One region of the Janthinobacterium sp. 1L-D-8-B-C4 genome, then DNA from elsewhere that is predicted to be linked to it. Evidence: predicted binding sites of a transcription regulator. Region 1 holds the regulator's gene; each other region holds the start of a gene.
The links. The regulator FNR, encoded in region 1, switches genes on or off when oxygen is low (the NO sensors DNR and NnrR bind a similar motif). The targets are predictions, from matches to a motif close to TTGATNNNNATCAA.
Positions count from the first base shown of each region.

Region 1 (9,740 bases):
AGGTCGGCGCAGCGCTGGCCTTCATGCGACTGCATGCGGCCGATCATCAGGTCACCCAGTTCGGTCAGGCTCCTGAGCGAACCGACCAGTTCCTGGTTCAGGCTTTCGGTGACTTCGCCGATGCGCTGCGAGACCTGCTTGACCTGGTTTGCCACCACGGCAAAGCCGCGCCCGGCGGCGCCCGCTCGCGCCGCCTCGATCAGTGCATTGAGCGCCAGGAAGTTGGCCTCGCGGTTGATGTCATTGATGTCCCCGATCTTGCTGGACGCCAGCTTGCGGACCTGATGCGTGAGCTCGACGATTGCCTGTGGATTTGCCATGGGTATGCCCTCCTTTTTGAATTAAAGCGCATGCAAAAAGCGGGCCAGCAAATTAAATATGGAAAATTTATTCCAAAACAACTTTATATGCCAAATTGCACTTTTTTGTCGCATTATTTTGTGCGCCGCACCATGCGGTGCGGCGGCAGCACAACATTGGTGAGAAATCATGATTTTTGTCTTGCTGTCATGGCGCGGCCGCGCTTGCCATGCCAACGCCACGGCGCGCTTGCAGGGATCTTTTACGGCCATTTTTTTACCGAGATCAGTAAATAATTGGTGCTGCCGCACTACCCATCTTTCATCTGGGGAATTTTGATCCACATCAAAGTTTTTTAGACCTCAAACACTTAACCTCTGGCCACCATCATAAATAGACATTCCAGGGAGTCTTTGTGGATCAATCGCTAAACTATAACTACAAGATCGTGAAGCAATTCGCGATCGCTACTGTGGTATGGGGCGTCATCGGCATGCTGGTCGGCGTTATCATCGCCGCCCAGCTGGCCTGGCCCGCCCTGAACCTCGACATACCGTGGCTCACTTACGGCCGTTTGCGTCCGCTGCACACGAATGCGGTCATTTTTGCGTTCGGTATCTGCGGCCTGTTCGCCACCTCGTACTACGTGGTGCAACGCACCTGCCAGGTACGCCTGTTTTCCGACAAGCTGGCCGCCTTTACCTTCTGGGGCTGGCAAGCGGTGATCCTGTGCGCGGTCGTCAGCTTGCCGATGGGCCTGACGCGCGGCAAGGAATACGCCGAGCTCGAATGGCCGATCTCGATCCTGATCGCCGTTGTCTGGATCGCCTACGCCATCGTGTTCTTCGGCACCCTGATCAAGCGCAAGGTCAAGCATATCTACGTGGCCAACTGGTTCTTCGGTGCCTATATCCTGGCCGTGACGATTTTGCACGTGGTCAATGGCGCCGTCATGCCGGCCTCGTTTACCAAATCCTACTCGGCCTATGCCGGCGTGCAGGACGCGATGATCCAATGGTGGTACGGCCATAACGCGGTGGGCTTCATCCTGACCGCCGGCTACCTGGGCATGGTTTATTACTTCATCCCGAAACAGGCCGAGCGCCCTGTGTACTCGTACCGCCTGTCGATCGTCCACTTCTGGGCGCTGATCTTCACCTACATGTGGGCCGGCCCGCATCACCTGCACTACACCGCGCTGCCTGACTGGACCCAATCGATCGGCATGGTGTTTTCCCTGGTGCTGCTGGCGCCAAGCTGGGGCGGCATGATCAACGGCATCATGACGCTGTCGGGTGCCTGGCACAAGCTGCGCACCGATCCGATCCTGAAATTCATGATCGTCTCGCTGTCGTTCTACGGCATCGCCACCTTCGAAGGCCCGATGATGTCGATCAAGACCATCAACTCGCTGTCGCACTACACCGACTGGACCGTGGCACACGTGCATGCGGGCGCTCTGGGCTGGGTCGGCTTCATCACCATGGGTTCGATCTACTACATCCTGCCGCGCGTGGCCGGCCGGACCAAAATGTACAGCACGCGCCTGGTCGACGTGCACTTCTGGGTCGCCACCATCGGCATCGTGCTGTACATCGCCGCAATGTGGATCGCCGGCGTGATGCAGGGCCTGATGTGGCGCGCGGTCAATCCGGACGGCACCCTGACCTACACCTTCGTCGAAGGCGTCAAGGCAACCTATCCGTACTACGTGGTGCGCGTGGGCGGTGGCCTGCTGTACCTGGCTGGCATGTGCGTGATGGGCTACAACACCTGGATGACCTTGCGCGGCACCAAAGTGCCAGTCGCACGCATCCCGGAACTGAACACGGATCACCGCACGGAACCGACCGTGGCGCACGCCTGATTGGAGCGAAAGCAAATGAAATTCTCACATGCATGGATTGAAAAAAACCCCTGGCTGCTGATCGGCCTGGTCACCCTGGTGATCAGCGTCGGCGGCGCCGTTGAAATCGTGCCCCTGTTCTTCCAGAAGAGCACCACCGAGCCGATCGCCGGGCTGAAACCGTACTCGCCGCTGCGCCTGGCTGGCCGCGACATTTACGTGCGCGAAGGCTGCTACAACTGCCACTCGCAGATGATACGTCCGCTGCGCGCCGAGACCGAGCGCTATGGCCATTATTCGGTGGCCGGCGAGTTCGTCTACGACCGTCCTTTCCAGTGGGGTTCCAAGCGTACCGGTCCCGACCTGGCAAGGGTCGGCGCCCGCTACAGCGACGAATGGCACCGCACGCACCTGAACAATCCGCGCGACGTGGTGCCGGAATCGAACATGCCGTCCTACCCATGGCTGGCGAAAACCAGGCTGGCGCCGGAAGACATCGTGCCGAAGATGCGCGCCCTGAAACGCCTGGGCCAGCCGTACAGCGAGGAAGAGATCAAGGCCGGTCCCGAGCAGCTGAAGGACAAGACGGAAGAAGACGCCCTGGTGGCCTACCTGCAAGGCCTGGGCACATTAATCAAAACGAGGAATTAGCATGGCAATCGAGAACCTGTTCGACAGCGCCAGCAGCGTCATGACGGTGGTTTCCTTTACGACGTTTGTTGGCATCCTGTGGTGGACTTTCAGCCGCAGCAACAAGGACTTCGCCGCGGCGGCCAACCTGCCGTTCGCCGACGAGGCGCTGGACTATCCGGCCGATGCCGGAGCGGCAAAAGAGGAGCGCGGCCATGTCTGACTTTACCAGTGGTTTCTGGAATATTTACATCGTCGTGCTGTCCCTGCTGGGCATCATCGGCTGCGGCGTGCTGCTGTACTCGCAGTCGAAGGTGACGGTACTGCCGGGCGCCCCGGCCGACGGCACCACCGGCCATGTGTGGGACGAAGACCTGAAGGAACTCAATACGCCGATGCCGCGCTGGTGGATGTGGCTGTTCTATATCACCATCGTGTTCGCGCTGGCCTACCTGTTCCTGTATCCGGGCCTGGGCACCTATGCGGGCAAGCTGGGCTGGAAATCGTCGGGCCAGTACGAGCAGGAACTGAAAAAGGCGGAAGCCGACTACGGTCCCCTGTTCGACAAGTACCTGAAGCAAGACCTGAAAACCGTGGCCGCCGACCCGCAGGCCAACGCCATCGGCCAGCGCCTGTTCCTGACCTACTGCGCGCAGTGCCATGGTTCGGACGCCCGCGGCAACAAGGGCTTTCCGAACCTGACCGACAAGGACTGGCTGTACGGCGGCGATCCCGACATCATCAAGACCACCATCTTGCATGGCCGCAACGGCATCATGCCGCCGATGGGCGCCGCCCTCGGTTCGGAGCAGGATGTGGAGAATGTCGCGCACTATGTGCTGAGCCTGTCGGGTTCGACCTCGGACCCGGTCAAATCGGTGCTGGGCAAATCGAAGTTCGGCGCCTGCATGGCTTGCCATGGCGCCGATGCCAAGGGCAACGCGCAACTCGGCGCGCCGAACCTGAGCGACAGGATCTGGCTGTATGGCGGCAGTGCCGACACCATCATGGAAACCATCCGCAAGGGCCGCAACAACACCATGCCCGCCTTCGGTGACTTCCTTGGCGAGTCGAAAGTGCATGTGCTGTCGGCGTATATCTGGAGCCTCTCCAACCCCCAGCCTGCGGTTCCTGTGAAGTAAGCAAATGGAACCCCAAGTCATCAAGATGTATGCGGCCCGCGAGCAGATCTACCCTCGCGAGGCCAAAGGGCGCTATGCAACATGGCGCTGGGTATGCGTGTGGCTCACCCAGCTGGCGTTCTACGGCTTGCCGTGGCTCAACTGGAACGGCAGGCAAGCCCTGCTGTTCGACCTGACCACGCGCAAGTTCTACATTTTCGGCGTGGTGCTGTGGCCGCAGGATTTCATCTATCTGGCGGCCCTGCTGATCATCGCGGCGTATCTGCTGTTCCTGGTCACGGCGATTGCCGGGCGGGTATGGTGCGGTTTTTCCTGTCCGCAAACCGTCTACACGGAAATTTTCCTGTGGGTTGAACGCAAGATCGAAGGCACGCGCAGCGCGCGCATGGCGCTCGACCGGCAAGGCCCTTCCGTGCGCAAGACCGGCAAGAAGGTTGCCAAGCACCTGGCCTGGGGCGCCATCGCCCTGTGGACCGGCTTTACCTTTGTCGGCTACTTCACGCCGATCCAGGATCTGGTGCATGCAGTACGGACCTTCAATTTCGGGCCCTGGGAATGGTTCTGGATTCTGTTCTACAGCCTGGCCACCTACGGCAACGCGGGCTGGCTGCGCGAACAGGTATGCAAATACATGTGCCCGTATGCGCGCTTCCAGAGCGCCATGTTCGACCAGGATACCCTGATCATCACCTACGACGAAAAACGCGGCGAGCCGCGTGGCGCGCTGAACAAGAAAGCGGCCAAGGACGGCGCGCAAGCCAAACTGGGCGACTGCATCGACTGCACCCTGTGCGTGCAGGTGTGCCCGACCGGCATCGATATCCGCAATGGCCTGCAGTATGAATGCATCGGCTGCGCCGCCTGCGTCGACGCCTGCAACAGCGTGATGGACAAGGTCGAACGGCCACGCGGGCTGATACGCTACAGCACCGACCATGCGATGGAAAACAACTTCAGTTCGCAGCAGATCCGCCGGCGCGCCATGCGCCCGCGCGTGCTGATCTACACCTCGATCCTGGCCTTGATCATCATCGCCGTGTGCACCTCGCTGTTCCTGCGCACGCCCCTGAAAATGGACGTGATCCGCGACCGCGGTTCGATGGGCCGGGAAGTGGAAGATGGCATGATCGAAAACGTGTATCGCCTGCAGATCATGAACACCTCGGAAGAGCAGCAGCACTTCCGGATCGCCGTGTCGGGCCTGCCCGGCCTGGCCCTGCTGACGCGCGAGGAAGTGACCCTGCAGCCGACCGAAACGCTGGGCTGGCCGGTGCGTTTGCGCGTGCCGCACGGCGTCGGCGAGAAGGGTTCGAACAAGATCCAGATCACGCTGCAATCGATCGACGATCCCTCATTGCATGTGCGCGAAAGCGCGGTATTCATCGTGCCGCGTTAAACCAGGAAGCGGCGCCGGGCCTTGCCTGGCGCCATATTGAATCAGGAGAAACACCATGTCCAAGACCGCCAAACTGCAAGCCCCCGTCGATCCCTGGTACAAGCACCGCTGGCCGTGGCTCTTGATGATCGGCCCCGGCCTGTCGGTCGTCGTCGGCAGCTTCATGGGGTATATCGCGTTCACGCAGCCCGATGCGCTGGTGGTGGGCGACTACTACAAGCAAGGCAAGGCGATCAACCAGGACTTGCGCCGCGACACGGTCGCCAGCGACCTGGCGATGGATACCAGCCTGGCCTACGATGTGGCGCAGTCGCGCATCACCGGTTCCGTGCATAGCTTCGGCAAGGCTTACCGGCAGCCTTTGCTGCTGCACCTGGCGCATGCCACCTTGCCGGAAAAAGATATCCGCCTGATGGTGCAGCCCGATGCCAACGGCAATTTTTCAGTGTCGCTGCCGATGCTCGAGCGCAGCCGCTGGCAGGTGCTGGTGGAAGACCAGCAGCGCGTATGGCGCCTGTCGGGCATCTGGGCCTGGCCGGCCCAGCGCGACATCACCATCCACGCCGACAACGAACTGTAATTACTTGCAGGTGTCAGTACCGTTTGTAATCGCCTTCAACTTGGCAGGCTGCAAGATTTCAATCTCGCGGTTCGAGACGCTCAGCCAGCCTTCCTTCTTGAATTTCGACAGCAGGCGGCTGATGCTTTCGATCGTCAGGCCCAGGTAGTTGCCGATTTCCTCGCGCGACATGCGCAATTGAAACTTGCTGCTCGAATAGCCGCGCGCTTCATAGCGCGACGCCAGGTTGACGATAAAGGCGGCAAAGCGCTGGGTCGCCTGCATATTGCCCAGCAATAGCATCACGCTTTGCTCGCGCGTGATTTCCTGGCTCATCATGCGGTGGAAATGGCGCAGCAGGGTCGGCATATTGCCCAGCAATTGCTCCAGGCTGGAAAATGGAATTTCACACACTTCGCTGTCTTCCAGCGCCACCGCATTGCAATGATGACGGTCGGTGCTGATGGCGTCCATGCCCAACAGTTCGCCGGCCATCTGGAAGCCCGTCACCTGCTCTTCGCCACCGGGATTGATCTGGTAGGTCTTGAAGTGGCCCAGGCGGATCGCGTACAGGTTCTGGAACGAATCGCCGATGCGGAACAGCGAGGCGCCACGCACCACCTTGCGGCGCCGGCCGATGATCTGATCAAGGCGATCCATGTCACCCACGTCGAGCCCCATGGGCAGGCACAGCTGGTGCATGCTGCAGGTGGCGCAGCGCGCACGCAACGCTTCCACGTTCACGGGGGGCAAGGTTGGAGACAACAGCTCTTGTGACATGGGCATCCTTTTAGAAAATACAACAACGAGTTTACTGTATCTGCAGAGGCAATGTGCCAATTTCGGCGAAATGCGATGCTTAAATCACTTTCTGCATTTATTTTCATGGCAACGCCGCCACAAGCCCATGCTTGCCAAGTTGATGTATTGATAGGAGAATTCCTGATAGCATCTCTCGCAGCACGCTTGTGCCGCCTGCCCGTTTGCCAAGGATAAGGAAATGATGAAGCCTCTGGGCATTAAAGCAAAAGTCGCGCTGGCTACCAGCCTGACCTCGATCGCCATGATCGCCCTGGTGACCCTGGTGCAGGTTCAGCGCATGCGCGACGATTTCACCAAAGTATTGCTGAGCCAGCAGACGGCCATGATCGAACGCACCGCCGAAGAACTCGACGACAAGCTTGGCATGCTGCTTGACGTGATCAGCGAAACGGCGCGCCGCCAGCCCGCCGCGCTGATGGCACAGCCGGCCCAGCTGCGCCAGTACCATGAGCAGCGCGCCATGCTGGCCCTGTTCGACGACGTGCTGGTGCTCGATGCGCATGGCAAAGTGGTCAGCGACGTGCCCGAAGTGCCGGGACGCAGCGGTGTCGAAGTGGCTGACCGCGACTACTTCCGCACCGTCATGCGCACGCGCCAGCCCATGATTACCGAACCGATGCTGGGCAAGTCCAGCGGCCTGCCCATCGTGCAGATGGTGGCGCCGGTGATCGGCGCCAATGGCGAGGTGGCCGGCATCGTGATCGGCGTGCTGCGCCTGTACAAGGACAACCTGCTGGGCGACCTGCGCACGGCCAAGGTGGGCAAGAATGGCTATTACTTCATCCTGACGCAGGGCAAGGTGCCGCTGTACGTGCTGCATCCCGATCCGGCCAAGCTGCTGCAGCCGCGCGCCGACAATGCCAACCCCGCCACCAGCGCGCTGATCGCGCGTGGCGGCGAAGGCAGCATGGTCAGCACCAACAGCCGCGGCGTGAAAGCCGTCAACAGCTTCAAGCACCTGAAATCGGTCAACTGGCTGCTGGCTGCCTCGCTGCCGGTCGATGACGCCTTCGAGCCGTTTGACGGCGTGCTGTACCGGCTGATCCTGTGGAGCGCCTGCGCCTCGCTGCTGGCGGCGCTGGTGCTGGGCTGGGTCACGGTGCGCCTGCTGTCGCCGCTGGTGCGCCTGCGAGACACCCTGCTGGCGCTGCGCAGCAGCGGCCAGCGCTTCACGCCGCTGCCGGTCGAGCAGCGCGACGAGATCGGCGAACTGACGGCGGCCTTCAACGGCCTGATGAGCGAGCGCGACCGATTGCAGCAGGAAGTGGAAGCACGCGCGACCGAACTCGAAGACGAGCGCGACCGCGCCGAAGCGGCCAACCGCGCGAAGAGCGACTTTGTCGCCAACATGAGCCATGAAATCCGCACGCCGCTGAACGCCGTGCTGGGCATGGTGTATTTGCTCGGTAACACCAAACTCAATACCGAGCAGCGCAAATACCTGACCATGGTGCGCGTGGCCGGCCAGTCGCTGCTGGGCATCCTCAACGACGTGCTTGATTTTTCCAAGATCGAGGCGCGCCGCATGGATTTGTCGCCGGTCGAATTCGATCTCGATGAAGTGATGAACACGCTGGCCACCACCATGACCATGAATGCCGGCGAAAAGGAACTGGAACTGGCGATCGCGGTCGAGCCCGACGTGCCGCGCCGCCTGGTGGGCGACGCCCAGCGCCTGCAGCAGATCCTCGTCAACCTGGCCGGCAATGCCATCAAATTTACCGCCAGCGGCGAAGTAGTGGTGGCCGTCAGCCTGGCCGAGCAAACGCCCGGCCAGGCCTGGCTGCGCTTTGAAGTACGCGACACCGGCATCGGCATGACGCCGCAGCAGCAGGAACAATTGTTTACCGCCTTTTCGCAGGGCGACCAGAGCATCACGCGCCGCTTCGGCGGCACTGGCCTGGGCCTGGCCATCAGCAAGCATCTGATCCACATGATGGGCGGCGATATCGCCGTGGCCAGCAGCGAAGGCAAGGGCAGCCGCTTCTGGTTCAGCGTGCCGTTCGAAGCACTGGCGCAGCCAAACGAAGAGCGCCGCAAACCGGCCCTGGGCCAGTTGCGCCTGCTGGTGGCCGACGACAACCGCACCACGCGCGAACTGATCGTGAAACTGATCGAAGCATGGGGCTGGGCCGCCGATGAAGTCGACTCCGGCTTTGCCGCCATCGAGCTGTACCGCGAACGCCTGGCCAGCCGGCAGCCATATGACGTGGTGCTGGCCGACTGGCACATGCCCGTCATGGACGGCCTGGCCACGGCCAAGGCGATACGCGAGGCGGCCACCGGCCAGCGCCAGCCCATCGTGGTGATGGTCAACGCGTTTGCCCGCAATCACCTGGAAGAAATCTCCAGCGCGGCCGAGGCCGACGTGGTGCTGATGAAGCCGATCACCGGTTCCAGCCTGTTCGACGCGCTGCACCAGGCCCTGAACGCCACCCAGGACGGCGAACAGCATATCGCGCTGCAGCAAAGCGGCACCGAACTGGCCGGCGTGCATTTCCTGCTGGTGGAAGACAATCACCTGAACCAGGCGGTGGCGCGCGGCATCCTGGAACACATGGGCGCCACGCTGGACGTGGTGGGCGACGGCCTGCAGGCGGTCGAACGCCTGCGCATGGAGTCCTTGCGCTACGACATCGTGCTGATGGACATGCAGATGCCGGTGATGGACGGCTTCAGCGCCACCCACATCATCCGCACCGAACTGCGCTTGCAGCTGCCGGTGATCGCCATGACGGCCGGCGTGCTGGCCTCCGAGCGCGAGCGCTGCATGACGGCCGGCATCACCGACTTCATTGCCAAGCCGGTGGTGGTCGAGGAAATGATGGAAGTGATCAACCGCCACCTGCCCAAGCGCACCGCAGTACAGGCGGTAGCGGCGGCGCCACTCGACGAGGAAGTGTTTTCCATGGCCGCGCTGATGCGCGTGATGGGCAAGGACCCCAAGGGCAGGGCGGTCTTGCGGCGCATGGTGGAAGACGCCCTGAACAAGGGCATGACACCGTTGCGCGACGCCGAAGCGGCCTTGCAGGAGGGCCGCCACAG
Region 1 is NZ_JBXAVX010000014.1:62,112-71,851, forward strand. It holds gene AC0Z42_RS21915 (methyl-accepting chemotaxis protein) at 1-320, opposite strand, end outside; gene AC0Z42_RS21920 (hypothetical protein) at 342-644, opposite strand; gene ccoN (cytochrome-c oxidase, cbb3-type subunit I) at 716-2,167, shown strand; gene ccoO (cytochrome-c oxidase, cbb3-type subunit II) at 2,183-2,797, shown strand; gene AC0Z42_RS21935 (cbb3-type cytochrome oxidase subunit 3) at 2,799-2,999, shown strand; gene ccoP (cytochrome-c oxidase, cbb3-type subunit III) at 2,992-3,918, shown strand; gene ccoG (cytochrome c oxidase accessory protein CcoG) at 3,923-5,314, shown strand; gene AC0Z42_RS21950 (FixH family protein) at 5,370-5,894, shown strand; gene fnr (fumarate/nitrate reduction transcriptional regulator Fnr) at 5,895-6,653, opposite strand; gene AC0Z42_RS21960 (HAMP domain-containing sensor histidine kinase) at 6,874-9,740, shown strand, end outside.

Region 2 (9,740 bases), on a different contig from region 1:
GCCGCGTTTCAGCGATACTTCTCGGGCGTCGTGTCGCCGTCGACCATTTCGTACCACATTGCATTGAGCACGGCGAACATCGCCGCCAGCGGAAGGCCAAGTATCCAGGCGAAATACCACATGATGATTTCCTTTACAGTCAATGATTAGTAGGCGTGGCCGTTGCCGTCTTCGATGGCCTGGCCATCGACCTTGCCCCACAACACTTTATAAACCCAGCTCGTGTAGGCCACGATCAGCGGAATAAAGATGCTGGTGGCCACCAGCATGATGAACAGGGTCATGTGGCTGGACGAGGAATCCCATACCGTCAGGCTGGCGCGCGGATCGAGCGAGGACGGCAGAATGAACGGAAACATCGATGCGCCGACGCTGAGGATGATCGCGGCAATGCCCAGCGCGCTGGCCAGCAGGGCCGGCACGGCGCGGCGCTGGCGCAGGAAAACCAGGGCCAGCAGCGGCGCGGCCAGGCCCAGCACGGGAGCGGCCCAGGTCCACGGGTGGGCCGCGTAGTTGGCGAACCAGGCGCCGGCCGCCACTTCGGCCGTCTTGAACATCGGGTTCGACGGGCCAGCCACGGCAATAGCGCTGGTAATGCGGTAGCCGCCGACCGTGGCCCACAACGCCACGCCGGCGGCCGCATACAGCAGCACGGTGGCGACCGCCGCCACGCTGCCATAGGTGCGCGCGCGTTCGGCGACAGGACCGTCGGTTTTCACTTGCAGCCAGGTGGCGCCATGCATCACCAGCATCGCCACCGACACCAGGCCCGCCAGCAGCGCAAACGGGTTCAGGAGGCCAAGGAAGCTACCTTCGTAAAAGATATGCATGTCGTCGGAAAAGCGGAACGGCACGCCTTGCAGCACATTGCCGATTGCCACGCCGAAAATCAGGGCCGGCACGAAGCCGCCGATAAACAGGGCGATATCCCAGCGCGCGCGCCAGCGCGGATCGTCACGCTTGCTGCGAAATTTGAAGGCAACCGGACGCAGTATCAGCGCCACCAGGATCACGAACATGGCCAGGTAAAAACCAGAGAACGAGACGGCATACAGCTGCGGCCAGGCGGCAAAGATGGCGCCGCCCCCTAAAATCAGCCACACCTGGTTGCCTTCCCAGACGGGGCCGATGCTGTTGATGATGACGCGCCGTTCCAGGTCCGTCTTGCCGGCAAACGGCAGCAAAATGCCGGTGCCCAGGTCAAAACCGTCGGTGACGGCAAAGCCGATCAGCAGCACGCCGATCAAGAGCCACCAGATCAGGCGCAGGGTTTCATACGAAATCAGTTCATGCAAAATCACGATGCGACTCCTCAGGCAGGTTGGACGGCGGGTGGAACATGCAATGCGGCAGGCGCATGCACTTCCGGCCCCTTGCGGATGGTTTTCAGCATCAGCTTCATTTCGATCACCAGCAGCACCGTATAGATGGCGGCAAAGCCGGCGATGGTGATCAGCAAGGTCGTCACGCCCAGGTTCGACACCGCCACGGCGGTCGGCAGCACGCCTTCGATGACCCACGGCTGGCGGCCCACTTCGGCCACGATCCAGCCCGCCTCGGCGGCCACCCACGGCAGCGGTATGGCGAACACGGCCACTTTCAGCAGCCAGCGGTGGGCGTCCAGGGTGCGGCGCACCGACAGCACAAAAAACGTTCCGGTCAGCAAGATGAAGAACATGCCCAGCCCAACCATCACGCGGAAGGACCAGAACAGGGACGGCACGGACGGCACCGTGTCTTGCGCGGCCCTGGCGATCTGCTCTGGCGTGGCCAGGCGCGGATCGTCGACATAGCGTTTCAGCAGCAAGGCGTAGCCGAGCGACGGGCCTTTCGATTCGAACATGGCGTTCGCCTCTTCCGGCACCACGCCGCCGGGCGGCACGGCGCGGATGGTTTGCAGCGCGTCATAGGCCTTGATGCCGTCGCGTATCAGCAGTTCGCCGCGCTCGACCAGTTGCGCGAGGCCGGGAATTTCGGTATCGAGTGAACGCGTGCCGATCAGGCCCATCACCATCGGGATATGCAGCGCATAGTGCGTTTCGCGCGCGGCCTGGTCGGGAAAGCCGATCGCCGTGAAGGCCGCCGGCGCCGGTTCGGTTTCCCACATCGCCTCGATGGCGGCCAGTTTCATCTTCTGGTGTTCGGACGCCAGGTAGCCGCTTTCATCACCGAGCACCGCCACCGACAGCGACGCCGCCAGGCCAAAGGCGGCGGCCACCGTCATCGAACGCTTGGCCAGCGGCACGTGGCGGCCCTTGAGCAAGTACCAGGCCGACACGCCCAGCACGAAGATGGCGGCCACCGTATAGCCGGCCGACACGGTGTGCACGAACTTGGCCTGCGCCACCGGGTTGGTCAGCACGGCGCCAAAGTCGGTCACTTCCATGCGCATGGTTTGCGGATTGAAGGCCGCGCCGACCGGGTTCTGCATCCAGCCGTTGGCGATCAAGATCCACAAGGCCGAAAAATTCGAGCCAATGGCGACCAGCCAGGTGGTGGCCAGATGGCCGCGCGCGGACAATTTATCCCAGCCAAAGAAGAAGATGCCGACAAAGGTCGCTTCCAGGAAGAAGGCCATCAGGCCTTCGATCGCCAGCGGCGCGCCGAAAATATCGCCCACATAATGGCTGTAGTAGCTCCAGTTCATGCCGAACTGGAATTCCATCACGATGCCGGTGGCCACGCCCATGGCGAAGTTGATGCCGAACAGCACGCCCCAGAATTTGGTCATGTCGCGCCAGATGGTGCGGCCCGTCATCACGTAGACGGTTTCCATGATGGCGAGGATCACTGACAAGCCGATGGTCAGCGGAATGAAGATGAAGTGGTAGAGCGCTGTCAGCGCAAATTGCAGTCTTGATAGTGCAACAATATCGAGGTCCATAGGTGTTCCTGTTTGTTCCCTTAGGTGTATTTCATTAAAACAACGGTGCTGCAAACTTGTTAATCGGCCCGCAGGCTGCCGAGCGCCTGCTCAAATTCGGCCGTGCCGCGCCGCGCTTCGGCCACGATGCGGCCGTGGCGCAGTGTCACCAGGCGGTCCGCCAGCTGCGCCTCGCGCCGCAGATGCGTGGCGATCAGGAGGCTGCGTCCGGCGCTGCGCCCGGCCAGCCTTTGCAGCACGTCACGCGCGGTGCCGGCGTTCAGCGCCTCGGTGGCTTCGTCGAGCAGCCACAAGGGCGAGTCGTGCAGGAACAGCCGCGCCAGCGCCAGGCGGCGCGACTGGCCGCCCGACAGGCCCAGGCCGCCCTCGCCCAGCGGCGTGTCGAGGCCCTGGGTGAGCGCACGCACTTCCTGCGCCAGGCCCGCCGCCTGCAAAGCCTGCCACAGGCGCGCATCGTCGGCACCGGGGTCGGCCAGGCGCAGGTTGTCGCGCAGGCTGTCCTGGAACAGTTCGGTTCTTTGGGTAAACAGGCAGGCGCGCGGCGCGCTCACCGTGCCGGAGAGCGCCGTGATTTCACGCGCCGCCAGCGCCAGCAAGGTCGACTTGCCGGCGCCGCTGGGGCCGATCAGCGCCACCTTTTCGCCGGGCGCCACCACCAGACTCACGCCATGCACGACGGCCGCATGGCTGCCGGCATGCATCGCGCTGACCTGCTGCAGGCGCAAGCCCGCCGTGGTGGTCGGGACGGCTGGCACCGCTGGCTCTTCTGCGCGCGGGTTCAGGCGGCGCAGCGCCAGCAGCATGCGCCCCGCTTCCAGTGCGCCACGGCGCAGGCCGGCAAACGGTTCCATCGCGGTCAAGGCCAGCAGCACGGCCAGCGCCGCCGCCGGCACGCCGATCTGTTGCTGTTCGACCAGCGCGGCGGTGGCCAGCAGCACGCCGGCCAGAGTGAGGCTGCCAACGGCGCCATAGGCGGCGCCGGCGTTGGCGTCCAGGCGCTGCAGCGCAATATCGGTAGCCGCCAGCGACCGGTCGAGCTGCGCCAGGGACTGGCACTCGGCGGCGAGGCGCCCGGCCATCACCAGGTCGGTCTGGCCGGCCACCAGGTCGATCGCGGCCGAGCGCAGTTTTTCCATGTTTCGTGCACGCAGCGCGGCATGGCGGCGCGCGCGGCGCAGCACATGCCAGCCGATGGCGCCGCCGCTGATCAATAGCCAGGCGGCAAACACCAGGCCCAGCGTGATATCGAGGAATGCCAGCGCCAGGCCGGCCAGCAGCGCCGCGCACACGGCCGAGAACACCGGCACCAGCAGGCGCAGGTACAAGGCTTCCAGCGCGTCGATATCGGCCGTCAGGCGAAACAGCATTTTGGTCGGCTGGCGCAGCAAACGGCTGCCGGCGGCGGGCAGCGACCAGCGGCGAAACAGGCGCACGCGGATGGCGGCCAGCGCGGCGAACGTGGCGTCGTGCGTGACCAGGCGCTCGGCATAGCGGGTGCCGGTGCGACCGATCGCCAGCAGGCGTATGCCGGCCGAAGGGGCAAACACATCGAACGCCAGCGCAGTGGTGCTGGCCAGGCCGGCAAGCGAGGTGGCGGTAATGAACCAGCCGGACAGGCCCAGCAGCGCCATGCCGGCCACCACTGTCAGCGCTGACAGGGCCGCGCCCAGCAGCATTTTGCGCGGCTGGCCCAGCAACAGCTGGCGCAACAGGGGATTGCGTATCAACGACGTTTTCATGCTTGCAGCTCCCGGGTTTGCACGCCCAGCAGCACGCGGCGGGCCAGGCGCGCCGCCAGAACCGGATCATGCGTGGCGACGATCATGGTCTTGCCTTGCGCCAGGGCCAGCAAGGCGTCGGTCACGCGCGCCGCCGTTTCGCTGTCGAGGTGGGCCGTCGGCTCGTCGACCAGCAGCAGATCGGCGTGCGGATGGATGGCCACGCGGGCCAGCGCCAGGCGCACCGCTTCGCCGCCGGACAGGCCTTGCGCGCCGTCGCCCAGCATCACGCCAGGCTGCGCCTGGGATACCGTGGCCAGTTCGGCCAGGTGCAGCGCGGCGCCAACGCCGGCGGCGTCCGCCCCGGCGCGGCCCAGGGTCACGTTGTGGCTGACGGAGGCGGCAAACACGTGCGGCCGCTGGCCCATCCAGGCCATGCGCTGGCGCAGGCCCGCAACCGTGGCGTCGTCCAGCGCCACATCGCCAATCCGGATGGCGCCGCCATCGGCCGGCAGCAAGCCGGCGATCAGCGACAGCAAGGTGGACTTGCCGGCGCCGCTGGCGCCCAGCAGGGCCACATGTTCGCCGGGCAGCACCTGCAAATCAAAACCGTCAAACAGCGCTGCCTCGCCGGGATGGGCAAATTGCAGCTGCTGCAGTTGCACGGCCGGCGGCGTGGCGTGCGCAATGGCAACGGCAATCGCAGGCGCGCCCCCGCCCGGCATGGCGACGCCGCCATCGGCCAGGTCGGCCAGAGCGGCCAGGCCCGCCTCGCCGGCCGCCTTGTCATGCCAGACCGCCGCCAGTTCGCGCAGCGGCTCGAAAAAGGCCGGCGCCAGCAGCAGGATAAAGATGCCTTCACCCAAGCTGAGCTTGCTGCCCCAGCTGCCGAAGTTGAAGGTGCCCAGCAACGAGAAACCGATATACGCCGCCACCATCGCCAAGCCCAGCGCGGAAAACAGTTCCAGCACCGCCGACGACAGAAAGGCAATGCGCAGCACGGCCATGGTGCGGCGGCGCAGGGATTGTGCGCTGGCGTCAAGCCGCTCGGCGGTGGCGTCGACGGCGCCCAGCGCGCGCAAAGTCGCCAGGCCGCGCAGCCGGTCCAGCAAAAACGCGTTCATGCCGCCCATTTCCACCATCTGCGCGCGGCTGGCCGCTTGCGCGCCGATGCCCACCAGCGCCATGAAGACAGGAATCAAGGGTGCCGCGACCAGCAGCACCAGCGCGGCAAGCCATGACAGCGGCGCGATGGCGGCCAATATCACCAGCGGCACCAGCAGCACTTTCCAGCGCGTGGGCTGGTAGCGCACCAGATAGGGCACGATGGCTTCGGCCTGCTCGGCGATCACGCTGGCGGCCTGGCCCGACTGGGCCCGCTGGCGGTCCAGCGGCGAGCGCTGCGCCAGGGCCAGCGCCACCCGGTCCCGCAAGGCCGACAAGTGAACGCGCGCCGCCGCATACATGGCGCGCGCGCCCCATGCCTCGCCAGCGGCGCGCAGCACGCCCAGCAGCAGCACTGCGGCGGCCGGCAATACTGCCTCGCGCCAGCCCGCGCCGGCCGTCATCGCCGCTATCGTCCCGGCCAGCAAGGCCGCCTGCGGCAGCCATAAAAGCGCGGCGCCGCCCTGGATGACGCTGGCAAGACGGGGCAGGACGAAACGCGGCAAGGCAAGAGGCGTGGTGGACATGACAGATTTTTCGTTTGCTAGAACTTCTTGAGTTTTCAGTAATTTCTGTAAATTCGATTTTTTGTATAATACTGCGAAACGTGACAAATATCAATTGACCCGCTGCAAATAGAGTGCAAAACTTCCAGATAATTATGAAAACTCACCATATTGAAATGACGCCGCTGATCCTGACTTTCGTCAGCCATTTCGGCGAGATGGGCAGCCGCTGGGGCTTCAACCGCACGGTGGGCCAGGTGTATGCCCTGCTGTTCGTGTCGGAACAGCCGCTGCATGCCGATGAAATTGCCGAGCATCTGAGCTTTTCGCGCTCGAACGTCAGCATCGGCCTGAAGGAATTGCAGGGCTGGGGACTGATACGGCTGACGCGCATTCCGGGCGACCGGCGCGAGTATTTCTCGTCGCTGGGTGACGTATGGCAAATTTTCCGGGTGGTGGCGGCCGAACGGCGCCGTCGCGAAGTGGCGCCAACTTTGACGGTGCTGCGCGAATCGCTGATGGCACCGGCCAATGAACCGGGCGACAAATATGCGCAGGAGCGCATGCGCGAAATGTATGAACTGGTCGACCTGGCCAATACCTGGTTCGACGACCTGCAGCGGCTGTCGCCCGAATCGATGGCGCAACTGATGAAGATGGGCGCCAAGGTGCAAAAGCTGTTGAATGCCAAGGATCGCCTGTTTGGCACCGGCAACAAGAAGGAACAGGAAGAAGAGTAGAGACTGAAAATCCATGCGGATGCGCGAGCGCATCGAGGGCCAGCGATCGCTGGTCCGCCCAGAGGGAATCGAACCCCCATTCACGGTTTAGAAGACCGTTGTCCTATCCGTTGAACGATGGGCGGAAAGGTGCAGTATTTTAACTGATGCAAAGGCAGGATAGCCTATCCCTGCCAGCAATGAAAAACGGGCTGTCATTTCTGACAGCCCGCTTTATGACTTTGGTCGGAGTACAAGGATTCGAACCTTGGACCCCCTGGTCCCAAACCAGGTGCGCTACCGGGCTGCGCCACACTCCGAAGACAAGATAATAAGGCCTGGCAACAATTTCGTCAATTGCCAGAGGCAAAATAGATGGAAATAACTATCGCCCTTCCCTGTGAGGCCGGCACTACATGGCCAGCTTGTCGGCGATGCGGCGCGCCATGCTTTCCGCCTTCGCCGCATCTTTCGCTTCGACCATCACGCGTATCAAAGGTTCCGTGCCCGAAGCGCGTATCAGCACGCGACCGGTGTCGCCCAGCTCGGCTTCCACCCTGGCGGTCTCTGCCACCATGGCGGCGTTCTGCTGCCAGTCGGTACCGGGCGCCACGCGCACGTTGATCAGGGTTTGCGGGAACAGCACCAGTTCGGCGAGGCACTGCTGCAGGTTCTGGCCACTGCGCTTGAGCGCCGACAGCACTTGCAGCGCCGACACGATGCCGTCGCCGGTGGTGTGCTTGTCCAGGCACAGCAGGTGGCCCGAGCCTTCGCCGCCCAGGATCCAGCCCTTTTCCTTCATCACTTCCAGCACATAACGGTCGCCCACCTTGGCGCGCGCAAATCCGATGCCCTGCTGCCTGAACAACACTTCCAGCGCCATATTGGTCATCAGGGTGCCGACGGCGCCAGCCACCGCGCCGGTTGCCAGGCGGTCTTTCACCATCACATACAGCAGCTCGTCACCGTTATACAGGCGGCCAGTGGCGTCGCACATGATCAGGCGGTCGGCGTCGCCGTCGAGCGCGATGCCGAGGTCGGCGCCGTGCTCGACAACAGCGGCAGCCATCGCCTTGGTGGCAGTGGCGCCAAAGCCGGCGTTGATATTGAAGCCGTCCGGTTTGTTGCCGATGGCAATCACTTCCGCGCCCAGCTCATGGAATACGTGGGGCGCGATATGGTAGGCGGCGCCATGCGCGCAATCGACGACGATCTTCAGGCCATGCAGGTCCAGCTCGTTCGGAAACGTGCTTTTGCAAAACTCGATATAGCGCCCCTGTGCATCGTCCAGGCGCTTGGCGCGGCCCAGCTTTTCGGAGGGCACGCAATCCATCGGCAGCTCCAGCGCCGCTTCGATTTCCTCTTCCAGGCTGTCGGGCAGCTTGGTGCCCTGGCCGGAAAAGAACTTGATGCCGTTGTCATGGTAGGGATTATGCGAAGCGGAAATCACCACGCCGGCCGTCAGGCGCAGCGCGCGCGTCAGGTAGGCGATCGCCGGCGTGGGCACCGGGCCGGCCAGCAGCACGTCGACGCCGGCGGCAGCCAGGCCCGCTTCCAGCGCCGCTTCCAGCATGTAGCCGGAAATGCGCGTGTCCTTGCCGATCAGCACGGTCGGGCGCACCTTGGCGCTTTGCGACTGGGCCAGCACCTTGCCGGCCGCGTAGCCGAGGCGCATCACGAAATCAGGAGTGATCGGGGCCGTGCCCACCAGGCCGCGGATGCCATCGGTACCAAAATACTTGCGCGTCATATTGTTCTCTTTTTGTTGTTTATCATAAATCTTACTAGGTCAGCTTGCCATTCGCCAGACCTTCAGCGCATCGACAGTTTCAGCAACATCATGCACACGCACAATTTCGGCGCCTTGCGCTACCGCAGCAAGCGCGCCGCCGATGCTGCCTGCCAGGCGCTGCTCCACCGGGCGGCCGGTAGCGGCGCCCAGCATCGATTTGCGCGACAGGCCGGCCAGCACCGGCAGGCCCAGCTCGCCGCGCAACTGCTTCGTTGCGCGCAGCAAGGCGTAATTCTGCTCAACCGTCTTGCCAAAGCCAAAGCCGGGATCGATGCACAGGCGCTCGCGCTCGATGCCGGCGGCCATCATGGTATCGACCCGTTCACGCAAAAAATCCGTCACTTCGCGCACCACGTCGTCGTATTGCGGCTGATCCTGCATGGTTTCGGGCACGCTTTGCATGTGCATGATGCACAGCGCGCAGTCGCTGTCTTTCACGGCCTCGATGGCGCCGGGGGCGCGAAAACCATTGATATCGTTGATCATGTCGGCGCCGGCCAGGATGGCCTCGCGCATCACTTGCGGCTTGTAGGTGTCGACCGATAAAGGCTTGCCGCAGTCACGCAGCGCATACAGCACCGGCATCACGCGCTGCAGTTCGTCCGCCAGCGGCAACGGCGGCGCGCCAGGGCGGCTCGACTCGCCGCCGATATCGATGATGTCGGCACCGTCCGAAATCATCTGCTCGGCGCGCGACAGGGCAAACTCCAGGTGCTGGAACTTGCCGGCGTCGGAGAACGAGTCAGGCGTGATATTGAGGATGCCCATGACCAGGGCGCGCCTGCCCTGCTCTTGCGCCTGCAGCTGGAAGCCGAAGCGGCCGAATTGTAAATAGTGTCGCATGTGAATCTGTGTGATCGGAAAAAAGAGGGAAACGGTAACAAAAAAGGGCAAGGATTGCTCCTTGCCCTTTTCTTGTCATTGCCGCCTGGCCAAGTATCAGCAGGCAGCGACGAT
Region 2 is NZ_JBXAVX010000003.1:584,057-593,796, reverse strand. It holds gene cydX (cytochrome bd-I oxidase subunit CydX) at 9-122, opposite strand; gene cydB (cytochrome d ubiquinol oxidase subunit II) at 147-1,301, opposite strand; gene AC0Z42_RS08635 (cytochrome ubiquinol oxidase subunit I) at 1,313-2,884, opposite strand; gene AC0Z42_RS08630 (amino acid ABC transporter ATP-binding/permease protein) at 2,944-4,623, opposite strand; gene cydD (thiol reductant ABC exporter subunit CydD) at 4,620-6,293, opposite strand; gene AC0Z42_RS08620 (GbsR/MarR family transcriptional regulator) at 6,428-7,012, shown strand; tRNA gene AC0Z42_RS08615 (tRNA-Arg) at 7,063-7,137, opposite strand; tRNA gene AC0Z42_RS08610 (tRNA-Pro) at 7,235-7,311, opposite strand; gene glmM (phosphoglucosamine mutase) at 7,404-8,741, opposite strand; gene folP (dihydropteroate synthase) at 8,781-9,626, opposite strand; gene ftsH (ATP-dependent zinc metalloprotease FtsH) at 9,740-9,740, opposite strand, start outside.
Region 2: the regulator FNR is predicted to act here: its motif matches at 6,374-6,387, upstream of cydD (thiol reductant ABC exporter subunit CydD).

Region 3 (9,740 bases), on a different contig from region 1:
TCCTCGATGACGGCGCGCCGCATCGCCCGCGGCCGGCGCCTGGTCGTCGCCACGCCCGCTTATCTGGCCGCCCGCGGCGTGCCGCTGGTGCCGGCCGACCTGGTCGCGCATGCCGCCGTCGTGTATGGAAACGACAACGGCGGCAGCGGCAGCTGGTCGTTCCGCCAGAACAGCACGGCAGTGTCGGTGGCCGTCAATGGCCGGCTGCGCGTCAGCGCGGCCGAGGGCGTGCGCGCCGCCGTCTTTGCCGACATGGGCATCGCCATTGGCTCGGAATGGATGTTTGCGCCGGAACTGGCCAGTGGCCAGGTGCGGGCCGTGCTGACCGACTGGGAGTTGCCGGCGATCGACCTGTGGGCCGTGTACCCGTCCGGCCGGCTCGCCAGCGCGAAGGCGCGCGCGTTTGCCGCCTTCGTCGAGCACATCATGCAGGCGCATGTGGCCGATGCGGCCTTGGCCTCAAACGACTTGGCCAGCCCGCAGGAAAAGGCCGGCGCGGGGCCGGCCATGTAATAACGAGGCGTCAGGGCTCAGGCGGCGCGGGCCTGGTGGCGCAGCACGGGCAGCATGCTGGCCGGCTCGGGGCGCAAGGTGTAGTCGGGGTTGACCTCGGCGTACACGATGGTGCCGTCCTGGGCGATGACGTAGCGGGCCGGCATCGGCAGGGTCCAGCTCGGATCGCCGTTAAATGCGGGCAGGTCGTTCTTCAGCATCTTGTAGAGATCGACCAGGTAGCCGGGCAGGGTGAAGCGCAGGCCGAACGCGGCCGCCACGGCGTTTTCCGGATCGCCGAGAATCGGGAACCCCAGCTTGTTCTGGCGCTGCGATTTGCGGCTGTTGGCCGCCACCTGCGGCGAGATGGCCACCAGGCTGGCGCCCAGTGCCACGAATTGCGGCAGCGTTTCCTGCAGCGCCTGCAATTCGAGGTTGCAGTACGGACACCAGACGCCGCGATAAAAACTGATCACCAGCGGTCCCTTTGCCAGCAGCTCGGCCGAGGACACGGGCTGGCCTTCCGGATCGTCGAGAGTGAAGGCGGGCGCCTTGTCGCCCGCTTGCAGGGCCCGCCCTGCCTGGCCGGAGGCGATCAGTTCGGCGGTGGCCCGCTCCATGATCGGATGGATCTCCGGCGGCGCGAAATACGGCGCCTTGCCGCCCTTGAAGTCAGCCTTGAACGCGTCCAGTTTTGCTTGCAGTGTCATGATGGCGCTCCTTTGTTCAGATGGCTGGGGCGGCAGGGAAATCGACCGGCACCTGGGTCAGCGCGTGCAGGTAGTTGGTGATGATCTTGTCGCCGATGACGATGACGGTGTCGACCAGGTTGCCTTCGTTGTAGCCGGCGGCGAAGAACGCGTCCACCGTCTCCTGCGCCGCGTGGCCGCGGTGCTCGGCCGTGCTCCTCACCAGCCGCGCCAGCGCGTCCAGCTTCGGATCGAAGCTGGCGCCGCCCTTGCGGATCTCGATGATTTGCTCGGGCTTGAAGCCGACCATGCCGCCCAAGGCAGTGTGGGCCGCCAGGCAGTAGACGCACTGGTTGACCTGGCTGACCACCAGATTGATCACTTCGCGCTCCTTCGCGCTCAGCGAACTTTTGCCGTTTTGCAGCGCCAGGTAATTACCCAGGCCATGTTCGGAATACGCCAGCGTGGCGTACAGGTTCGGCACCATGCCGAGGCCTTTTTCAAGCTGTGCGAAGATGGCCTGGTTGGCTGGGGAAACGCTGGCTGCGGTGGGGACGGTGATGGTGTTCATGTAAAGCTCCTGTGGTTGGTTGAGCTCTACTCTGGGCGTTTTTGACCGGGCGGGGTAGCCCGGTGCGTGGCATAGCGTTTATTCCTGGCGGGAATGATCGTGGGATTGGTCCGGCAGTACGGCATGCAGCCGTCGGTGTCGATCAGCTATTTCGGTCAGCTATTTGAGGTCGGTATTTTGGCCACCACCTTGATCTCGAAGTCAAACCCATACGACCACGTCACGCCCACCGCCGTCACGGTCGGATGCGGCGCCACGCCCCAGTAGTCGGCCTGCACGATATCCCAGATGCGCTGGAAGTTCGACTGCGGGTCGACGATAAAGATGGTGACGTCCTGCACGTCGTCGAAGGTGCAGCCGGCGGCGGCAAGGATGGCGTTCAGGTTGTCAAAGGCGCGCCGCACTTGCGCTTCGAGTTCGGGTTCGGGCGAGCCATCTTCGCGGCTGCCGACCTGGCCTGAGACGAACAGCAGGCCGTTGGCGCGCACGGCGGGCGAATAGCGGTTCTTTTCATACAGGGCCTGGCGGCCCGGGGGGAAGATGACGTCGCGTTTCATGGGGTTTCCTTGTTTGATGCAGCGAAGCTGCTGCCTGAGGAACACTGTAGCCATCAATCGATTGCGGATAAAGCGGCAAGACCGGCCTGGACTATTTGTATAATCCAAACAATCGGCTGACAAAGGGGCATATGGACAGGTTTGATGCGATGAAGGCATTCGTGCGGGTGGTCGAGACGGGCAGTTTCACGAAGGCGGCCGCGACGCTCAATATGAGCCGCACCACCGTGACGCAGCTGGTGCAGCAGCTTGAAGCGCGTCTGCGCCTGAAACTGTTGAACCGCACCACGCGCAAGGTGAATGTGACGGCCGACGGCGCCGCCTATTACGAGCGCATCGTGCAGGTGCTCGATACGCTGGAAGAAATCGAAACGAGCTTGCCGCATGCAGCCGCCTTGCCACGGGGCCCGTTGCGGATCGACGTGCCCAGTCCGCTGGCCGCCTTGCTGCTGGTGCCGGCGCTGCCGCGCTTTCATGCGCTGTATCCCGATATCGTGCTCGACATGGGCGCCAGCGACCGCATGGTCGACGTGATTGGCGACAATGTCGATTGCGTGATACGCGGTGGGGAACTTGCCGACCAGTCGCTGATGGCGCGCAAGATCGCCGACTTGCAACTGGGCGTGTATGCGGCGCCAAGCTATCTGGCACGGCTCGGCACGCCCTTGCATCCGCTGGAGTTGCAGGACAGCGCGCACCGCATCGTGCGCTTTCGCTGGGCGCGCACTGGCAACGGTTTTCCGTATGTGATGCACCACGAGGGCAAGAGCGTCAGGATCGAGGGCCAGCATGTGCTGTCGATCGACGACGGCAATGCTTATCTGGCGGCCGGGGTGGCGGGGCTGGGAGTGCTGTGGCTGCCGGACTATATGGCGCGCCCGCATGTGGCCAGGGGCGAGCTGCTGCCCCTGTTCGAACAATGGACGGTCGACCCCATGCCCTTGTTCCTGGCGTACCCGCCAAACCGCCATGTCAGCAAGAAGCTGCGCGTCTTTATCGACTGGGTGGTCGAATTGATGGCGCGTGACGGCGGCGCGGTGGCGCCGAGTTAATTGCCCAGGATAATCTGCGCGATCAGGCCGGTGGCAGCCGCCATCAGCACATAGTCGTTATCGACCTTTACCCACTGGTGGCCGCGTGGCGGTGCGCTCAGGCGGCGGGCGCGCCAGTCGTTGACGACATGTTTCCTGTTGCGGTATTCGGCCGGCAACCGGTTGCCCTTGTACAGATTGTGGCGCGGGCCGACGCCGCGGTTGCGGGCGTGCGGGTTGCCGTTGTTGCCGTCATTCGGGCGCGCATGGTCGTCACGGCGGTCATCGTGGTGATCGCCACGTTGGTCGTGCTGTTGCTGCCTGTTGTCATTCCGGTCATGGCGGTCCTGGGCAAAGGCCGAGGTGCTGCAAACCATAAAGGCTGCGATCAGGGAGGAGACGAGGATTTTCTTGTTCATGTGGTGTTCCTTTTTAACAGGACTAGCAAAGCAGCTGGTCAATAGTTGCAGTAGAACACTGTTGACGTACGGTTTCAGTCTGCTGGCGCACATAGTTTTCAGGGCAGCTGGTTGACCCACACGGGCGCCGACCAGAGCAGGTTGCCGTCGTCCTGCGTTATGCGCGCGTAGTAGAAGTGGGGGCCGGGTGCAGGTGTCAGGCTGATGCTGGCCTGGTCCGACAGGGCCGTCACGCTGCCATTGGCGCCAGGTACTCCCTGGACAATGGCAATGGCTGCCGCCTGGCGCCCGCGCGTATTGCTGAAACTGACGGCCAGTTGCAAGGGGCCCTGGTTGTCGAAGCGCTCGCCCATCATCCTGCCGTTGGCGGTAAAGATCAGTTGACCATGCTTGTCCATGGTGGCAAACACGCGCCGCGCGCGCAGTGCCTCGAACAGGCTGTCGCGCGACAGGGCGGCGTCGCGGTCGATCAGGATGGCGGTGCGGTTGCCATAGGCGGCGCCCCAGTTGGCGCAGTGATTGTCCTGGTTGCTGCTGAAGGCGACATGGTAGCCGGCCGCCAGGGCCTGGTTGCAGGCCGCTTCGAAATTGCTGCGCCGGGTTTCCGTTTCCTGCTCGTTGGTGGAAAAAGCCGACGTATTCATCACCTCGCACAGCACCATGGCCGCGTCGCCATCGGGCGTGTAGCCGAGCGGCTGGCCGCCCACCAGGAACTGGCCCGAGCGCGCCGGGTGGTTGAACTGGCCCAGCCAGCCGCGCTCGCGCATCAGGGTGTACAGGCCGGCGTAATCGCCTTTCGGCGTGTCGATTTCGGCAAGCAGTTCGCCACGGCCATTTTTTTCCCAGCCCAGCAATTGCTCGCTGTTGAAGATATTCAGGTGGCCGCCCTTGTTGATCACGCCCCATTCCATGCCGTACAGGGCCAGGAAGCCGGGGTGGGCCGCGGTGTAAGCGGCCGCTTCGGCCAGGCCGGCGTGGTACAGCGCGATCGTATCGAACGGTTCGGCCGCCGCGTTGGTACCGTCGGAGCCGTCATACATATGGTTGTGCTCGGACGTCAGCAGCACGTCCAGCCCATGCTGTTGCGCATAGCGGTAGGCGTCCAGCGGGCCGTAGGGCGCTGATTGCGGCTCCTGCGCGCCCTTGCAGGCGTCCAGCGCGGCGCCGCCGTCGCTGTGGCGGGTCTGGCTGTGCAGGTTGGCATGGACGATGCGATAGGGGAAGGTGCTTCCCACCACTGGTGCGGACATGGCCGCCATGCGTGGCGCCGAGGGTGCGTCACGGTCGACGGCGATCTGCCATTGCTGCTCTACCGTGTCGTCGCCGCTGCTGGCCAGCAGGCTAAGCGAGTACAAGCCTGCCGGCGCGCGGCGCCGATCAACGCCGCGGCCATCCCAGTGCAGGCGCAGGATGGCGCTGCCGCCTTCCAGCACTTGCCGTCCCGACCAGCTGCGGCGCAGCAGCCCCTGTGCACCGGGACCAGACAGGTTCAAGCTCCAGTCGACGGCGTGCGCGCTGCCGCCATCGGGATGCTCCAGGCGAACCACAAAAGTGCGTGCCTGCGTGCGGCGCTGTGCCGGTGCCGCCCGGAATGGCGCTTCCACGGTCGCTTCCAGTTCGCTGTGTTCTTTCGGTTCGGCCGCCTGCGCGGGCAAGGAGATCAACACCAGCGCACAAGCCCAGCTTGCCACCATATACCGTCGCCCGGCCATGATTGCCTCCACAGGGATGACTTCGATAACGATTAGACAAGCTCTGCCATCTTTCGGTTCCGTGCATGCACCACGAAGTGGCAATGCTGCACCGCGATAAACCATGAGCGGGCGCAAACGGCCTGCATTTCAAGGGCTAGCCCTTGGTGAAAGCTGGCACGGCGTTTGCTAAAGGATAGATACGGATCAACGGCGATCCCCTGAACAAACAACGGTCCAACGACGGACCACCATGGACAACGGCGTCCGCTCAACTGATTTTGTGATCGGTGGGAGCGGGCGCCGTTTTTGTTTTTCTAACGGGATACTTCGGGAACCATCATGGCCAGCAAAGCTACCAGCATCACGCTCTTTTCCCTCGCCACGCCACCCATGCGCGCCTTCCACCTGACCTGGATGGCGTTCTTCGTCTGCTTTTTCGCCTGGTTCGCCTGCGCGCCGCTGATGCCCATCATCAAGGGCGAGTTTGGCCTGTCGCTGGCGCAAGTGGCCAATATCAATATCGCCGCCGTCGCCATCACCATCCTGGTACGCCTGATCGTCGGCCCCATGTGCGACCGCTACGGCCCGCGCAAGACCTATACCGGCTTGCTGCTGCTGGGCGCGATTCCCGTGCTGGGCGTGGCCGCTTCGCAAAGCTATGAAAGCTTCCTGTTCTTCCGCCTCGGCATCGGCGCGGTGGGCGCCAGTTTCGTGATCACCCAGTACCACACCTCGGTAATGTTCGCGCCGCGCGTGGTCGGCACGGCCAATGCGGCCGCCGCCGGCTGGGGCAATGCAGGCGGCGGTGCGGCGCAGGCGCTGATGCCGCTGATGTTGGGCGCACTGGTGATGCTGGGCGTGTCCGAATCGATGGGCTGGCGCGTAGCGCTGCTGGTGCCGGGCGTGCTGATGCTGGTGATGGCGGCCCTCTACTGGCGCTTTACGCAAGACTGCCCGCAAGGCAATTACTCCGACATGCGCAAGGCCGGCATCGCCATCGAAGGCGGCAAAAAGGGCGGGTGGGCCAGCTTCAAGGCCGCCAGCGCCAACTACCGCGTGTGGCTGCTGTTCGTCACCTATGGCGCCTGCTTCGGCATCGAGATCTTTATCCATAATATCGCCGCCGTCTACTACGTCGACCATTTCGGCCTGTCGCTCAAATCCGCCGGCCTGGCCGCCGGCAGCTTTGGCCTGCTGGCGCTGTTTGCCCGCGCCCTGGGCGGCTGGATGTCCGACAAGCTGGCGCTGCGCGGCAACCTGAACAGCCGCGTCACCCTGCTGTTCATGCTGATGATCGGCGAAGGCGTCGGCCTGCTGTGGTTTGCCAAGGTCGACAGCGTCACCTGGGCCGTGATTGCCATGCTGGTGTTCGGCCTGTTCACGCACATGGCTTGCGGCGCCACCTACGCGCTGGTGCCATTTATCGACAGCAAGGCGCTGGGCGGCGTGGCCGGGATTATCGGCGCCGGCGGCAATGTCGGTGCGGTGGCGGCCGGTTTCCTGATGAAGGGCACGGGCGACATCCGCCAGACATTGATCATCCTGAGCGTGCTGGTGGTGGTGTCGGCCCTGTGTGCGATCGCGGTGCGTTTTACCACCAGCGCGGCCGAATCGAAGATGGCTGCGGCCTGAGGAGAACAGCATGAATCACCCCCTGAAAATCGTCGTCCTCGGCCATGGCATGGTCGGGCATAAATTCCTCGAACGCCTCGCACTGGAAAACAATACGCGCCTGTCCGTGACGGTGCTGTGCGAAGAGCCGCGCCCGGCATACGATCGCGTGCACCTGTCCGAGTTTTTCAGTGGCAAATCGGCGCAAGACCTGTCGCTGGTGGCGCCCGGCTTTTTCGACCAGGGCAACGTGGCCTTGAAGCTCAATGCCCGCGCCATCGCGGTCGACCGGGCGGCAAAAACCGTCACCGTCAGCACCGGCGAGATCCTGGCCTACGACAAGCTGGTATTTGCCACCGGGTCGACGCCGTTCGTGCCGCCGCTGCCCGGCAAGGACCGGGACGGCTGCTTCGTCTACCGCACCATCGAAGACCTGGAAGCCATGCTGGCCTGGGGCGACAAGTCGAAAACCGGCGTGGTGATCGGCGGCGGGCTTTTGGGTCTGGAATGCGCGAAAGCGCTGCGCGACCTGAAACTCGACACCCACGTGGTGGAATTTGCGCCGCGCCTGATGGCGGTGCAGGTCGACGAAGGCGGCGCGCGCGTGTTGCGCCGCAAGATCGAAGAGCTGGGCGTGACCGTCCATACGCAAAAGAACACGCTGGCCATCGTCGACGGCGAAGCCGCCACGCACCGCATGCAGTTTGCCGACGGCAGCCACCTGGAAGCGGACATGATCGTGTTTTCGGCCGGCATCCGCCCGCGTGACGAACTGGCGCGCGCCTGCGGCCTGGAAGTGGGGCCGCGCGGCGGCATCGCCATCGATGACAGCTGCGTTACTTCCGACCCCGACATCTACGCCATCGGCGAGTGCGCGCTGTGGGGCGGGCTGATATTCGGCCTGGTGGCGCCCGGCTACGAAATGGCCCGCATCGCGGCGCGTCATGTGCTGCAGGAAGAGGGCGAAGCGTCGTTCAAGGGTGCCGACATGAGCACCAAGCTGAAACTGATGGGCGTGGACGTGGCCAGTCTGGGCGACCCGCACGGCAATGCGCCGGGCAGCCGTTCCTACCAGTTCATGGACGAGCGCAAGCAGATCTACAAGAAAATCGTCGTCTCCGACTGCGGCAAATACCTGCTGGGCGGCGTGATGGTGGGCGACGCCAGCGAATACGGCACCTTGCTGCAGATGATGCTCAACAAGATCGAGCTGCCCGAGTCGCCCGAGTTTTTGATCTTGCCGCAGGCCGATGGCCAGCAAAAGGTGGGTCTCGGTGTCGACGCCTTGCCCGATGGCGCGCAGATCTGCTCGTGCAATGATGTTTCAAAAGGTGCGCTGTGCGCGGCGGTGGCCGATGGCGCCACTACCATAGCCGCATTGAAATCCTGCACGAAGGCGGGGACGGCCTGCGGTGGCTGCGTGCCACTGGTAACGCAGATCATGAAGGCGGAAATGAAGAAGCAGGGCATGGCGGTCAACAACCATGTCTGCGAACATTTTGCCTATACGCGCCAGGAGCTGCACCATTTGGTGCGGGTCGGCAAGATTCGCAGCTTCGGCGCGCTGCTCGAAGCGCACGGCCGTGGCCTCGGTTGCGACGTGTGCAAACCACTGGCGGCCAATATCCTGGCCTCTTGCTGGAACGATTTCGTGCTCACGCCGGTCCACGCCAGCCTGCAGGACAGCAACGACTACTTCCTTGGCAATATCCAGAAAGACGGCACGTATTCGGTGGTGCCGCGCATGGCCGGTGGCGAAGTGACGGCCGATGGCCTGATCGCGGTCGGCACGGTGGCGAAAAAATACGGCCTGTACACCAAGATCACGGGCGGCCAGCGGGTCGACCTGTTCGGCGCGCGCGTCGATCAACTGCCAGCGATCTGGGAAGAGCTGATCGCCGCCGGGTTCGAATCGGGCCACGCCTACGGCAAATCGCTGCGCACGGTCAAATCGTGCGTCGGCTCGACCTGGTGCCGCTACGGCGTGGCCGACAGCGTGGGCTTTGCAATTGAACTGGAAAACCGCTACAAGGGCCTGCGCACGCCGCACAAGATCAAGTTCGGTGTCTCTGGCTGCACCCGCGAATGCGCCGAAGCGCAAGGCAAGGACATCGGCCTGATCGCCACCGAAAAAGGCTGGAACCTGTACGTGTGCGGCAATGGCGGCATGAAGCCGCGCCATGCCGAACTGATTGCCTCCGACCTCGACGAAGCCACGCTGGTGCGCTATGTCGACCGCTTTTTGATGTTCTACGTGCGCACGGCCGACCGCCTGCAGCGCACCAGCGTGTGGCGCGACAACCTCGAAGGCGGCCTCGATTACCTGAAACGCGTGATCATCGACGACAGCCTGGGCCTGGCGCTTGAGCTGGAAGCGGACATGCAGCACGTGGTCGACACCTATGCGTGCGAGTGGAAAGCCGCCGTCAGCGACCCGGCCGTGCGCCAGCGTTTCCGCCATTTCGTCAACAGCGACAAGAACGATGAAAACGTGGTGTTTGTCGAAGAACGGGGCCAGATCCGTCCCGCCACCGAACTTGAACGCCGCAGTACCGTGATCCCCATCCTTGCCGTGGAGGCTTGATTCATGAACGCGATTAACGAACTTTCCGGCATCAGCGCCGACAACTGGATGGCCATCTGCCAGCTCGACGATATCGTGCCCGACACCGGCGT
Region 3 is NZ_JBXAVX010000021.1:54,642-64,381, forward strand. It holds gene AC0Z42_RS27300 (LysR family transcriptional regulator) at 1-513, shown strand, start outside; gene AC0Z42_RS27305 (peroxiredoxin-like family protein) at 531-1,202, opposite strand; gene AC0Z42_RS27310 (carboxymuconolactone decarboxylase family protein) at 1,219-1,752, opposite strand; gene AC0Z42_RS27315 (RidA family protein) at 1,908-2,309, opposite strand; gene AC0Z42_RS27320 (LysR family transcriptional regulator) at 2,441-3,361, shown strand; gene AC0Z42_RS27325 (RcnB family protein) at 3,358-3,759, opposite strand; gene AC0Z42_RS27330 (CehA/McbA family metallohydrolase) at 3,858-5,471, opposite strand; gene AC0Z42_RS27335 (MFS transporter) at 5,793-7,085, shown strand; gene nirB (nitrite reductase large subunit NirB) at 7,096-9,648, shown strand; gene nirD (nitrite reductase small subunit NirD) at 9,652-9,740, shown strand, end outside.
Region 3: the regulator FNR is predicted to act here: its motif matches at 5,648-5,661, upstream of AC0Z42_RS27330 (CehA/McbA family metallohydrolase).